3 regions of the Corynebacterium glutamicum ATCC 13032 genome follow, and region 3 is predicted to be linked to each of the others. Evidence: riboswitches for the same ligand, from Rfam matches in the RefSeq annotation. Region 3 holds a riboswitch; each other region holds the start of a gene.
The links. Region 3 has a riboswitch for thiamine pyrophosphate ahead of thiC (phosphomethylpyrimidine synthase ThiC). Riboswitches for the same ligand answer to the same signal wherever they lie in the genome.
Positions count from the first base shown of each region.

Region 1: another riboswitch for thiamine pyrophosphate. It lies ahead of CGL_RS10130 (thiamine phosphate synthase); the one in region 3 lies ahead of thiC (phosphomethylpyrimidine synthase ThiC).
Region 2: another riboswitch for thiamine pyrophosphate. It lies ahead of CGL_RS05380 (ECF transporter S component); the one in region 3 lies ahead of thiC (phosphomethylpyrimidine synthase ThiC).

Region 1 covers NC_003450.3:2,148,792-2,152,969, reverse strand. Annotated here, with positions in the region: gene CGL_RS10145 (thiazole synthase) at 1-636, opposite strand, end outside; gene thiS (sulfur carrier protein ThiS) at 638-835, opposite strand; gene thiO (glycine oxidase ThiO) at 849-1,973, opposite strand; gene CGL_RS10130 (thiamine phosphate synthase) at 1,970-2,635, opposite strand; TPP riboswitch at 2,636-2,749, opposite strand; gene rplS (50S ribosomal protein L19) at 2,998-3,339, shown strand; gene CGL_RS10120 (iron-siderophore ABC transporter substrate-binding protein) at 3,801-4,178, opposite strand, start outside.
Region 2 covers NC_003450.3:1,123,949-1,128,126, forward strand. Annotated here, with positions in the region: gene CGL_RS05370 (MFS transporter) at 1-878, opposite strand, end outside; gene CGL_RS05375 (4-hydroxybenzoate 3-monooxygenase) at 885-2,072, opposite strand; TPP riboswitch at 2,358-2,467, shown strand; gene CGL_RS05380 (ECF transporter S component) at 2,459-3,064, shown strand; gene CGL_RS05385 (ABC transporter ATP-binding protein) at 3,065-4,178, shown strand, end outside.
Region 3 covers NC_003450.3:1,370,039-1,374,216, reverse strand. Annotated here, with positions in the region: gene malP (maltodextrin phosphorylase MalP) at 1-870, shown strand, start outside; gene CGL_RS06520 (hypothetical protein) at 1,083-1,544, opposite strand; SAM riboswitch class IV at 1,561-1,677, opposite strand; gene CGL_RS06515 (Abi family protein) at 1,891-2,241, shown strand; TPP riboswitch at 2,471-2,583, shown strand; gene thiC (phosphomethylpyrimidine synthase ThiC) at 2,580-4,178, shown strand, end outside.

The sequences.
Region 1 (4,178 bases), 780 kb from region 3:
TTGGGCGCGGTTGATAGCGGAGGCCAGAAGGACGCCGTCGCAGCCGAGTTCCATTGCGAGTGTGGCATCAGAGGCAGTGCCTACACCGGCGTCGAGGATCACGGGTACGCTCGCGCGGCTGCAAATCAGTTCAATGTTGTGCGGGTTGAGAATGCCCAGGCCGGTTCCGATCGGGGAGCCCAATGGCATGACAGCTGCAACGCCACAGTCTTCTAGTCGGCTGGCAGTGATGGGATCGTCAGAGGTGTAAGCCAGAACGGTGAAGCCGTCGTGGACGAGGAGTTCGCAGGCATCAAGAAGCTCAACGGTGTCGGGCAGCAATGTGTGTTCATCGGCGATGACCTCCACTTTCACCCAGTTGGTATCGAGGGCTTCCCGAGCCAATTGTGCAGTGAGGACGGCGTCGCGGGCAGTGCGGCAGCCTGCAGTATTGGGGAGAAGGGCGATCTCGAGGCGGCGCAGCATGGCAAAGATGGATTCTCCGCTAGAGGTGGTTGCTTGGTGTCGACGCATCGCCACGGTGGTCAATTGAGTTCCACTGGCGACAAGGGATTCCTCCAGCAACGCCTGAGAGGTGGCTCCGCCGGTGCCCATGATGAGGTGGGAATCGAAAGTTTTATCAGCAATATGCAGCATTTTAACCTCCCTGAATTGCGGTGAGAACTTCTACGGAATCGTTGTCACAAATGGCGCGTGACCACTGGGATCTGGGTACGACCGCGGCGTTGATTGCCACGGCGACTCCAGTGTCGTGGCCGATTTCTTGGTGGACCAATTGCTCCACGGTCAATTCGGAAGAGCGCATAGATGTGCCATTGAAGGTGTAGGTAATCACTTGTGAAAAATCCTTAAATTTGGTGGCGAAACGGATCGCACACATCAAGAGTGGGGAACAGTGGCTGGTTGGTTGCCATATCAACGGCAGCGCGTGCACCAAGGGCTGACAGCAAAATTCCATGGCGGAAATATCCTGTGGACGCAATCACATTGGATCCAACCCATCCCAGGTACGGCAGGTCATCCGGGGTGCCGGGGCGGGCGCCGCAGGTGACTTCGATAAATTCGGTTTCTTCAATGCCCGGAATCAAACGGATAGCATCGCGTAGCAAATCATGCACTGCGCCCGTTCGAGGTTGCGGGTGATCCTCACGGCTTGTCGCGCCGATCGCGAGGGTGCCATCGGTACGCGGAATGATATAAATCTGACGATCTTCCACAAACCCGCGCACCACCTTGGTGACCATCGGCTGCAGTCGCTCCGGCACGCGCACGCGCACAATATCGCCGTACACCGGCCTCAACTGCAATGGGTTCGCGCCCTCAAACCAGCCGGGAATGCTTGCGGCGCCCAGGCCCGCCGCCAAAACAACAACGCTTTTCGACGCAACCCTCACCCCCGAATTCATCGTCACGGTCAAACACGGATCGTGGCCATCAATAGAGATCACAGCGTCGGCAATATGCTCCGCACCGCGTTGCAAAATGGCATCCAATAACGCCCGGGCATACAGACGCGGCGACAGCTGATGATCCCCATCAATGCTGACCACCTTAGAAATCCTCGGCGACAACGCTGGCTCCGCAGCCCTTGCCTGACGAGTAGTCAACACATCGACAGGCAAATCCTTCAAATGCATGTACTTAATCAACTCCGCAACATGCATGCCATCCGCGCGGTCCGCACCGATAAGAAGGGTTCCATCAGTGCGATACCCAGTGGGCAAGTCAGTGTATTTAGACACTCTTTGGAGGAGGTCTGGGTATAGGCGAGCGGATTCCTTCATCAACAAAATCAGATCATGTTGCTGATACTGCACCTCCGCGGTGGGGGCCAACATTCCGCCGGCATGATGAGTCGCACCGGAAATTGGGTCAGGATCAATCAACGTGACTTGGTAACCAGCCTCCTGGAATTCAAAGCAGGTGGTCAACCCAATGATTCCGCCGCCGATAATAATCGCATGCTTCTTCATGAGAGCCTTCCTAATTCAAAGTTAGCCACCACATTTTCAGCGACCTGCTGTGGATCATCAGATTCAGAAAAAGCCCGCACCATGGCAACGCCAGCCACACCGGTTGCGCTGAGAGCGCGCACATCGGCAGGGGTGACATCACCAATCGCAACGATCGGCACCTTGGACAATTCCACCAAAGGGGGATAACCCGCAAGGCCAATCGGTGGCCGACCTGAATCCTTGGTGGGAGTCTTCCGAAACGGCCCAGCACCGATGTAATCCAACACATCGGACAGCTCATTCGCCGCCGCCACAAGTTCTAGGGTTCCAGTAGTCAACCCAATGATCGCCTCAGGCCCCAACAACTCACGAGCCTCAAGCACCGACATATCATCCTGCCCAAGATGCACACCGTGAATCGGGAGTCCTTCGCGCATTAAGGAAGAAGCAACGTGGAGGTGGTCGTCGATAAGCACCCTCGTTGTTGGGCTGCACCGCGCAACCTCAAGCGCAACCTTTGATGCCAACTCCCTCATCGCTTCTGGCGAAATAGGCTTTGAACGCACCTGCACCACACCCGCGCCACCACGAGCCGCAGCAGACGCAGTGTGCACAACCTCATCCACCGAGCCCGCACCAGTCACAACATAACAACGCAGGTCAAAACGATTTTCAAACACGGGACAATCAATCCTCGCTTCCTTCGCTGGTGTTAACCAGACAGGTTCGAACGGTCCCGCGCAGCAACAGCGCGCAATCTCAGCCCAATGCATTGGGCACCCGTGGGGTAAGTCGCCACCAGTCAAGCCCGACAACCAAGATTTGTCAACGGTTAGTGCACCCAAGTGAGGGGAGCAGACCCCAGTTTGAAAACCAAGGCGCACATGTGAAAGAATATTTCAGTTGACTGTGCAAACCCCAACTCACGTTGGGCAAACGTGACAGCCTCGAAAATTGAAACGGAAACGAACCGGCCGAGCACCCCAAACCTGGGGAAGTGCCGCCAGGGTCCTCTTTCCCTACTAGTAAAAGGATTGTTTATATGAACATTCTGGATAAGATCGACGCAGCATCCCTGCGCGACGACGTTCCTGCATTCCGCGCCGGCGACACCCTCGACGTACACGTCAAGGTCATCGAAGGCACCACCACCCGTACCCAGCTGTTCAAGGGTGTTGTCATTCGCCGTCAGGGCGGCGGAATCCGCGAGACCTTCACCGTACGTAAGGTTTCCTTCGGCATCGGTGTTGAGCGTACCTTCCCAGTACACTCCCCAAACATCGAGAAGATCGAGGTCATTCGTCGTGGTGACGTTCGTCGTGCGAAGCTGTACTACCTGCGCGAACTGCGCGGCAAGGCTGCACGTATTAAGGAGAAGCGCTAATTATTTAGCGTTTGTTAGGTGCTTCTAGTACTTAACAGACCCCTGACCAGTCACTTTAAGTGATTGGTTGGGGGTTTCTTTGTTTCTTGGGGTGGGTTTTGTGGGGTTTTGTGGGGTTTATCCCGCATTTATCCCGCGTTCATCCCGCAGGAAACTCGGATAAGACTTGGGTGGGGTCATTTCGGGGCGACCAAAAGGAAAAACCAAACAGGGGTGCCAAAACTTCCGTGATTTGGGGGATTTGGGCACGCCTGTTTGGTTTGAGGCTCCGATAACCGGATACACGTGCCAAAACTTGTCGATTTCGACAACTATGGGCACGCCTGTCTGGTTTCCTCTGGAGCAAACTAAAATTTGAGTTTGGGCCCACAAAAAGTGACCTCATAGAATCGATTCTAAGGGCCCTTCGGTGTCATGATGAGGGGAACGCCCATTCGGAAATTTGAGGCCCTTAAATCGGCTTAGACGGTGACGTTGTCTTTGAGGCCTTGGAGGATGATTTCAGCCGACACGAGGGATGCGTTGAGGTACCAGGAATCGCCGTCAACTGGGATTGCTTGGTTGGACTGAACCGCTTTGAGTGAAGTCCACAATGGGGTGTCTTCAGGGTTGATGTTGCCTTCTTTGATGCCGTAGAAAAGCCAGTCGGCATCAGCTTGGGCAATGAGCTCAGCGGAGAGGTCTTGACCTGCCGTGTCGGTGAACTGCTGGTTTTCTGGGCGGGCGTAACCGCAATCGGCAGCAACCGTTCCGGCCATGGATTGTGCGCCGTACATCTGGAATTCCTGATCTTTGGTGCGCAGGAAGGAAACGGTTGGTGGGTTCGCAGGCTGGTTTGC
Region 2 (4,178 bases), 250 kb from region 3:
ATGTTGAGCACCATGAGGAATCCAAGCGAGTTACCCATGTCGTAGTCTGCTTGGCGCATGATTTGTGGCAGCCATGTGTTCAGGCCGTAGACCAGGAGGAGTCCCATGAATGAGGTGCCCCAAATCGCCAGGGTGTTGCGGCGGAACGAGGGCTTGAACAGGGAGGAAAGTGAGGAGGACTCGCCGAGTTCTTCTTCGTGTTCGCGATCAAGATCATCATCCAGGGAAAGTCCATAAGATGCTGCAACTGCCTGCGCCTCATCCAACTTGCCGGAGATTTTGAGGTACTGCGGGGATTCTGGAAGGAAGAAGTACAGCAGTGGTAGCAGGATCAGTCCTGGTACGGCACCTGCGATGAACATGGAGTGCCAACCAAAGCCGTCGATAAGGAAGAGGCCAAGGAAGGCGGTTGCTACTGCGCCGACGTGGTAGCCGGTCATCAAGGTGGTGGATGCAGAGCCCGCTTTGGTGCCGGGGCGGAACTCGGTCACCATGGCAATTGCGGTGGGGAGTGCTCCACCAAGGCCAACACCTGCGAGGAAACGCCACAGGCTGAAGAGCTGGACGTTGGTGGTGAATGCCAGCAGGAGAGTGAATACAGAAAATACTGCCACAGAGAACAGCATGACACGGCGTCGACCCAGACGGTCCGTTAAGAAACCGATGGTCAGTGCGCCAATGGTCATGCCGACGAGGCCGATGGTGGAAATCTGTGTGGCCTGTCCAGCAGTGAGATCCCACGCGGGATCCTCCAGCATGGACGGGATTGTTGCACCCAGGACGACTAGGTCAAAGCCGTCGAGGACAATTGCGAACCACAGGAGTGCGAGAACTGTTCCGACACTTTTGGTTGCGCGGGTTGGGGTGGTCGTTGACACGAGCGTTTATACCTCGAAGCGTGGTAGGTCGCGCCCAACGTACTGCTCTGCGAGGTAGCGTTGGCCGGATTGGGATTCTAGGACGGAGCGCAATTCAGCGAATCGGCGCTGGGTGGCAAAGTGATCTTCGCCGGGTACTGCGTGGAGCATGGAGCTCATCCAGTAGGAGAAGTGCTGTGCTTTCCAGATGCGGGGGACTGCCAGGGAGGTGTAGCTATCGAGCAAGCCGGTGTCCTTCTTCTTCAGGGCACGAACCAGTGCTGGCGCGAGTACTGAGACATCGGCAACAGCCAAGTTGAGGCCCTTAGCTCCGGTTGGCGGCACGGTGTGTGCAGCATCGCCAGCAAGGAAGAGGCGTCCCTTTTGCATTGGTTCGGTGACCGCGGAGCGGAAACGCAGCACGGCCTTGTCAAAGATGCGCCCTTCAGACACGGTGATGCCAGGGGAGTCCGCACGCAGGTGCAGCTGTTCCCAAATGCGGTCATCGGGCCACATGTCTGGGGTGTCGTCAGGGTTGCACTGCAGGTAGTAGCGCTGGATTTCATCGGTACGGGTGGAGATCAGCGCAAAGCCCTCAGGGTGGGTTGCGTAGATGAGTTCCTTTTGGGTTTTTGGTGCTTCCACCAAAATGCCGAACCATGCGTAAGGGTATTCATGGCGGGCGCGCACGCCACCGTCTTCGGTGATCAGCTTGCGGTAAGGGGAGTTGGAGCCGTCAGCTGCGATGACGTAGTCGGCGGTGATGGTGGTGGAGGAACCATCGGCTTCGGTGTAGGTCACCTTGGCGAGGTCGCCTTCGTAGTTTTCTACGGAATCAACAGTGGTGGTGAAAAGGAGTTCGCCGCCATCTTCGATGCGCTTGGCAATGAAATCTTTGAGGTATTCGTGCTGCGGGTAGATCGCAACCTTGTGGCCGGTGAGTTCGGTCAGCGGAATGCGGGTGCGCTCATTGTTGATGGAGATGTCGATTGCTTCATCGTGATCGGCTTCTGCTTCCATGCGTGCGCCGACTCCGGTTTCGCGCATCAGATTCAGGGTGCCTTGTTCCAGGATGCCTGCTCGGACGGTTTCTTCGACGTCCTTGCGGGTGCGGGATTCAAAGACGATTGATTCCACACCTTGAAGGTGGAGGAGGTGGGCGAGGGTTAGTCCTGCTGGTCCTGCGCCAATAATTGCCACTGGTACGTGGTTCATGGGGAACTCCTTTCATTGACCCACTGGAGGTGAAGTCCATTAAATGGTGCACCTCACAGTGATTTGGGACTCAATGTAAGTGAAAGTGCATTCCGTGACAACCTGTTCGCCTTGCGAACCAGGCATTTTCTGAGGTTGAAGTCACAGCCAGCGGAAAAGCGTTTCAGCTCATGCTGCCAGGGTGTAATTAGGGGTGTGTGTCAGGGGTTGGGGTGGTTATGTATTAATCTAGGTCAGTTTCTAGGATTTCCAATTGGTTTAAGCTACTGTGAACGCGTACTTAAATTTCATAGACACGGGTGCTCGGTGAAAATCCGGGCTGAGATCTGGCATAGCCACGACCGTCGAACCTGATCCGGATAATGCCGGCGATAGGGAGGAAAAATATGGCTAGTCCTGCCATGCAAAAAACTAATCAACCAAAGTCTTCCTGGCGTGTTATTGACATCGTCATCGCATCCGTTTTGGGTGTCGCCTGCGGATTGATTTTCATCGTGTGGAATTCCATCGGCTACGCCTGGACCACCGCATTTCACGCACTCACACCAGGCCTTGGCGGCATCGCCATTGGTATTTGGCTGCTCGGTGGTGTGCTCGGTGGGTTGGTTATCCGCAAGCCGGGTGCCGCAATTTTCGTTGAAGTAGTGGCCGCATGTGTCTCTGCAGCGCTTGCTTCACAGTTTGGTATCTCCACCATTTACTCCGGCTTGGCGCAGGGAATCGGCGCTGAAATCATCTTCGCGCTGTTCCTCTACCGTCGCTACAGCCTGCCCACCACCATGCTTGCAGGTATGGGCGCAGGTGGCGGCGCAATTTTCCTGGAAATGTTCTTCTACGGAAACCTCGCAAAGACGATGTCCTTCAACATCATCTATTCCACCACTGTCCTTATTTCCGGTGCGATCCTTGCCGGCCTGCTCAGCTGGTACCTGGTCCGCGCGTTGGCGAGGACTGGTGCACTTGATCGTTTCGCCGCTGGCCGCGAGGTATAAATGACCACCGCACTTGGAACGCGCGTTGTTGCGCGCAACTTTGGCTACCGCCATGCTTCCCGGGAAAACCCCGCGCTCAAAGACATCAACTTCGAGATCGCACCTGGTGAACGCATCCTGCTCACCGGCGCTTCCGGCGCCGGAAAATCCACGCTACTCGCCGCGCTCGCTGGCGTTTTAGGCGGTTCTGATGAGGGCGTTTCTACGGGCGAATTGCTTGTCGACGCCCCCTCCATCGGTTTGGTTCTCCAAGATCCAGATTCCCAAGTCATCGCCTCCCGCATCGGCGATGATGTGGCGTTTGGCTGCGAAAACCTCCAAATTCCGCGCGAGGAAATCTGGCCACGGGTGGAACGAGCACTTGAATTGGTGGGCTTGGATCTACCACTGAGCCACCCCACGAAATATCTTTCCGGTGGCCAAAAACAACGCCTCGCTCTTGCCGGTGTGATCGCCATGGGTGCTCGTCTGATTCTGCTTGATGAACCCACCGCAAACCTTGATCCTCAAGGCCAAAAAGATGTGGTCGCAGCAGTGGATCGCGTTGTTCAGGAAACTGGAGCAACACTCATCGTGGTGGAACACCGCCATGAGCTGTGGGTCAACATCATTGACCGGATCATCAGTATTACTGACGGCGAAGATGTCCAACCTGCAGAGTTGATCAAGGTGGGCCAGTTGCCTGGGGCGCAGCCGTCGACAAGCAAACCGATCTTGTGGGCGAATGATTTGCTGTGCACCTGGGGCGGCCTGCGTAGTTTTGAGGTGCCGGAAGGCGCCTCGACGGTGATCACCGGGCCGAATGGCGCTGGAAAATCCACACTTGCGCTGACCATGGGTGGATTGCTTCCGCCGAAAAGTGGGCAGCTGGAACTCTCTGACACGGTGCGCGGCGGCCTTAACACGCCCCCGCACAAGTGGCGTTCAGCTGATCTAGCTGCACGTATTGGCACTGTCTTTCAGGATCCAGAGCACCAATTTGTGGCGCGCACTGTGCGTGATGAGCTAGAAATTGGGCCGAAAATCATGAAAGTCGATGCAAGCGAGCGCATCGAGGAGCTGCTTGATCGTTTGCGCCTCCGCCACTTGGAAAACGCCAATCCGTTTACCTTGA
Region 3 (4,178 bases):
CAGGGCATTGAGATTGATCCAGAATCCATCTTTGACGTGCAGATTAAGCGCCTCCACGAGTACAAGCGCCAGCTCATGAACGCGCTCTACGTACTAGACCTTTACTTCCGTATTAAGGAAGATGGCCTCACCGACATCCCAGCACGCACTGTCATCTTTGGCGCCAAGGCCGCGCCGGGTTATGTCCGCGCCAAGGCGATTATCAAGCTCATCAACTCTATTGCTGACTTGGTAAACAACGATCCTGAGGTCTCCCCGCTGCTCAAGGTGGTCTTTGTAGAGAACTACAACGTCTCCCCTGCTGAGCACATCTTGCCTGCGTCTGATGTCTCCGAACAGATTTCCACCGCCGGCAAGGAAGCCAGCGGTACCTCCAACATGAAGTTCATGATGAACGGCGCCCTCACCCTGGGCACCATGGACGGCGCCAACGTAGAGATCGTGGATTCTGTGGGCGAGGAAAACGCCTATATCTTCGGTGCTCGCGTGGAAGAATTGCCAGCCCTGCGCGAAAGCTACGAGCCATATGAGCTCTATGAGACCGTCCCTGGCCTCAAGCGCGCATTGGACGCCCTGGATAACGGCACCCTCAACGACAACAACAGTGGTTTGTTCTACGACCTCAAGCATTCCTTGATCCACGGTTATGGAAAAGACGCCAGCGACACCTACTACGTGCTTGGCGATTTCGCAGATTACCGCGAGACCCGCGACCGTATGGCCGCCGACTACGCCTCCGATCCCCTGGGTTGGGCACGCATGGCCTGGATCAACATTTGCGAGTCCGGCCGTTTCTCCTCCGACCGCACCATCCGCGATTATGCCACCGAGATCTGGAAGCTCGAGCCAACTCCTGCTGTTAAGAAGTAGGTTTTAACCTCCGCTTCTAACAAACGGCTAACCCTTTTGGGTTAGCCGTTTTTTGGGGTTAAGGGGTTTAAAAGAGGGCTTTTCGACGAGTGTTGGTGGGCATTCTTATTTCCCACAATGGCAAGGGGCTTCGTCGAAAAGCGCGCTTCGTGCCCCTGAAAAATAGTTTCCCGCGCGGGAGGCGCCTGATCAAACCGCGCGGTTATTTCTACCTAATCCTGTTCAGTGCCATATTCCCGCTCAACATACTTGAAAGCCTCTAAAGCCTGTTTAAATCCTTCGTGAAAATCCAGGCCCGGGCTTGTTGGCACTATCCCCAGGGAAATATTGCCATAACAACCATTGCGGTCGTACTTCGGACCAATACTGACCATGTAATGCCCATTTTTGGACTCAAAACGCATGAGGCGACTGGTTGGACTAGATCCACTCCATTCAGCCAGACCACCATTTTTTACAAACCATTCCATCCGAGCCGGATCATGATTCCAACCACGAATATGTTCCCCACCAGCATCAAACTCGACGAACTGGCCATCCATACGCAGGTTAGTAACTGGCTCCCATGTCGCCCTTTCGCGCAAAACCTTTACTTGTAGGTAGTAGGGTTCGTGTCCTGGTAAATGATGTCCGCAGCTATTGGGCAATGGAGGCTTAGCAGAAATATTCCCCATGGGAATCTCCTTCAAAAAATCGCTCTTCTCTGCATTCTTTTGAGTACAGAGCCGATCTTCCTTCGGGGGCACCGTGCGCGATGCGCGGTTGCCAGTCAGCCTGCCGAAGGGCTTGCGGCTGATCTTCTTGATCGTAAAATCGACATTAGCAGACAGCTTGGTCTAGATGCAAGCCGAATTTATAATGTCCCAATCCTTTTGTGTCGATGGATTCACCGATACCCTAGCCACTCTTTCAGGACATCAGAGACGAGCGCTTGAAGAAAAAACAAGAGCCCCGGTGACGTACCAAAATGGTAGGGATCACTCCGGGGCTTAGGAATCCTAAGTGTAAGACCTTGGCGACGTGACTGGCAACTCCCCTACATCTATCGCAGAGCTCGAACAGTGGTTCTCCATCCCTAGAATGAATACATACCGAAATTCTGAAAATCCCGAAGGTTTTTACATCTGGAATACCCAGTTATCTAAAGCATATTTAGAAGATATACAACATGTAGAAGTGCTTTTAAGAAACAGGGTTGACGCCCAATTACGATCTGCTCGTGGCCCCTTCTGGTTTGAAGATGATAGCTATTTTAGATTTGCTCAACAGTTCAAAAAAGCTCTAACAACCGCCAAAAGAAGAACTAAAACAAACGATTCTCCTGGGAAAATTATCACCGCTCAGCAAGTCACATTTAGACGTCGACGATAGGAACCTCAATATGTTTGATTCAGCAGTTTTTAATGTCGCCTCTTGGATTGAGAAAGATGCCACTAATTGGATTCAAGACCACTCACGGGTGTCTGAGATTCGCAAGCAACGGCCGAGTTAGAACCACTACGTAGGCGTACCCCACCATCACCGCGTCGAAAAGCGCCCTCTCTTAACCCCCGCAAGGGGGTAACTTTTACGCGCACGCGTGCAACGCGCTAGTTTTGAAGGCAGTCCCCACGGGCGCCCGAGCACGGGCTGAGATCGCGCTGATTGCTGCGCGAGCACCGTTTGAACCTGTCCGGTTAGCACCGGCGAAGGAAGAGAGGAATGGTGCAATGACGCCTACCCAAAATGAGATCCACCCGAAACATAGCTACTCCCCCATCCGCAAGGACGGTCTCGAGGTCCCGGAGACCGAAATCCGCCTCGATGACTCGCCAAGCGGCCCCAACGAACCCTTCCGCATCTACCGCACCCGTGGCCCAGAAACCAACCCCAAGCAGGGACTTCCGCGGCTGCGCGAGTCATGGATCACCGCCCGCGGCGACGTTGCCACCTATCAGGGGCGCGAGCGTTTGCTTATCGACGACGGCCGCTCGGCAATGCGTCGAGGTCAAGCTTCGGCTGAGTGGAAAGGCCAAAAACCAGCTCCTTTGAAGGCGCTACCTGGCAAAAGAGTCACCCAAATGGCCTATGCACGTGCTGGCGTGATTACTCGTGAAATGGAGTTTGTAGCGCTGCGCGAACACGTTGATGCGGAGTTTGTGCGCTCTGAGGTGGCGCGCGGTCGGGCCATTATTCCCAACAACGTCAACCACCCCGAATCTGAACCGATGATTATTGGTCGCAAATTTTTGACCAAAATCAACGCCAATATTGGCAATTCTGCGGTCACCTCTTCAATCGAGGAAGAGGTGTCCAAGCTGCAGTGGGCCACGCGCTGGGGTGCCGATACCGTGATGGATCTATCCACCGGCGATGATATTCACACCACCCGCGAATGGATTATCCGCAACTCCCCCGTTCCTATCGGCACCGTCCCGATCTACCAAGCGCTGGAAAAAGTAAATGGCGTGGCCGCAGACCTTAACTGGGAAGTATTCCGCGATACCATCATTGAGCAGTGTGAACAAGGCGTGGACTATATGACCATCCACGCCGGCGTCCTGCTGGCTTATATCCCACTGACTACCCGTCGTGTCACCGGCATTGTCTCCCGCGGCGGATCCATTATGGCCGGTTGGTGTCTGGCGCATCACCGCGAATCATTCCTCTACGAGCATTTCGACGAGCTGTGCGAAATCTTTGCACAATATGACGTCGCATTCTCCCTCGGTGATGGCCTACGCCCCGGATCGCTTGCCGATGCCAACGACGCCGCGCAATTCGCCGAGCTGAAAACCATTGGTGAGCTCACCCAACGCGCCTGGGAATACGATGTACAAGTAATGGTCGAAGGACCTGGACACGTGCCACTAAACATGATCCAGGAAAACAACGAGCTGGAACAAAAGTGGGCAGCGGACGCACCTTTTTACACTCTTGGACCACTAGTTACCGACATCGCTCCAGGTTATGACCACATCACTTCTGCCATTGGTGCAGCTCACATCGCCATGGGTGGCACCGCCATGCTGTGTTATGTCACCCCGAAAGAACACCTTGGCCTGCCCAACCGTGACGACGTCAAAACCGGCGTAATCACCTACAAGCTCGCTGCCCACGCAGCAGATGTGGCCAAGGGTCATCCCGGCGCGCGTGCCTGGGACGACGCCATGAGTAAAGCGCGTTTTGAATTCCGTTGGAATGATCAGTTTGCGCTCTCCCTCGACCCCGACACTGCAATCGCTTATCACGACGAAACCCTGCCGGCAGAGCCTGCGAAAACCGCACACTTCTGTTCAATGTGTGGCCCGAAGTTCTGCTCCATGCGA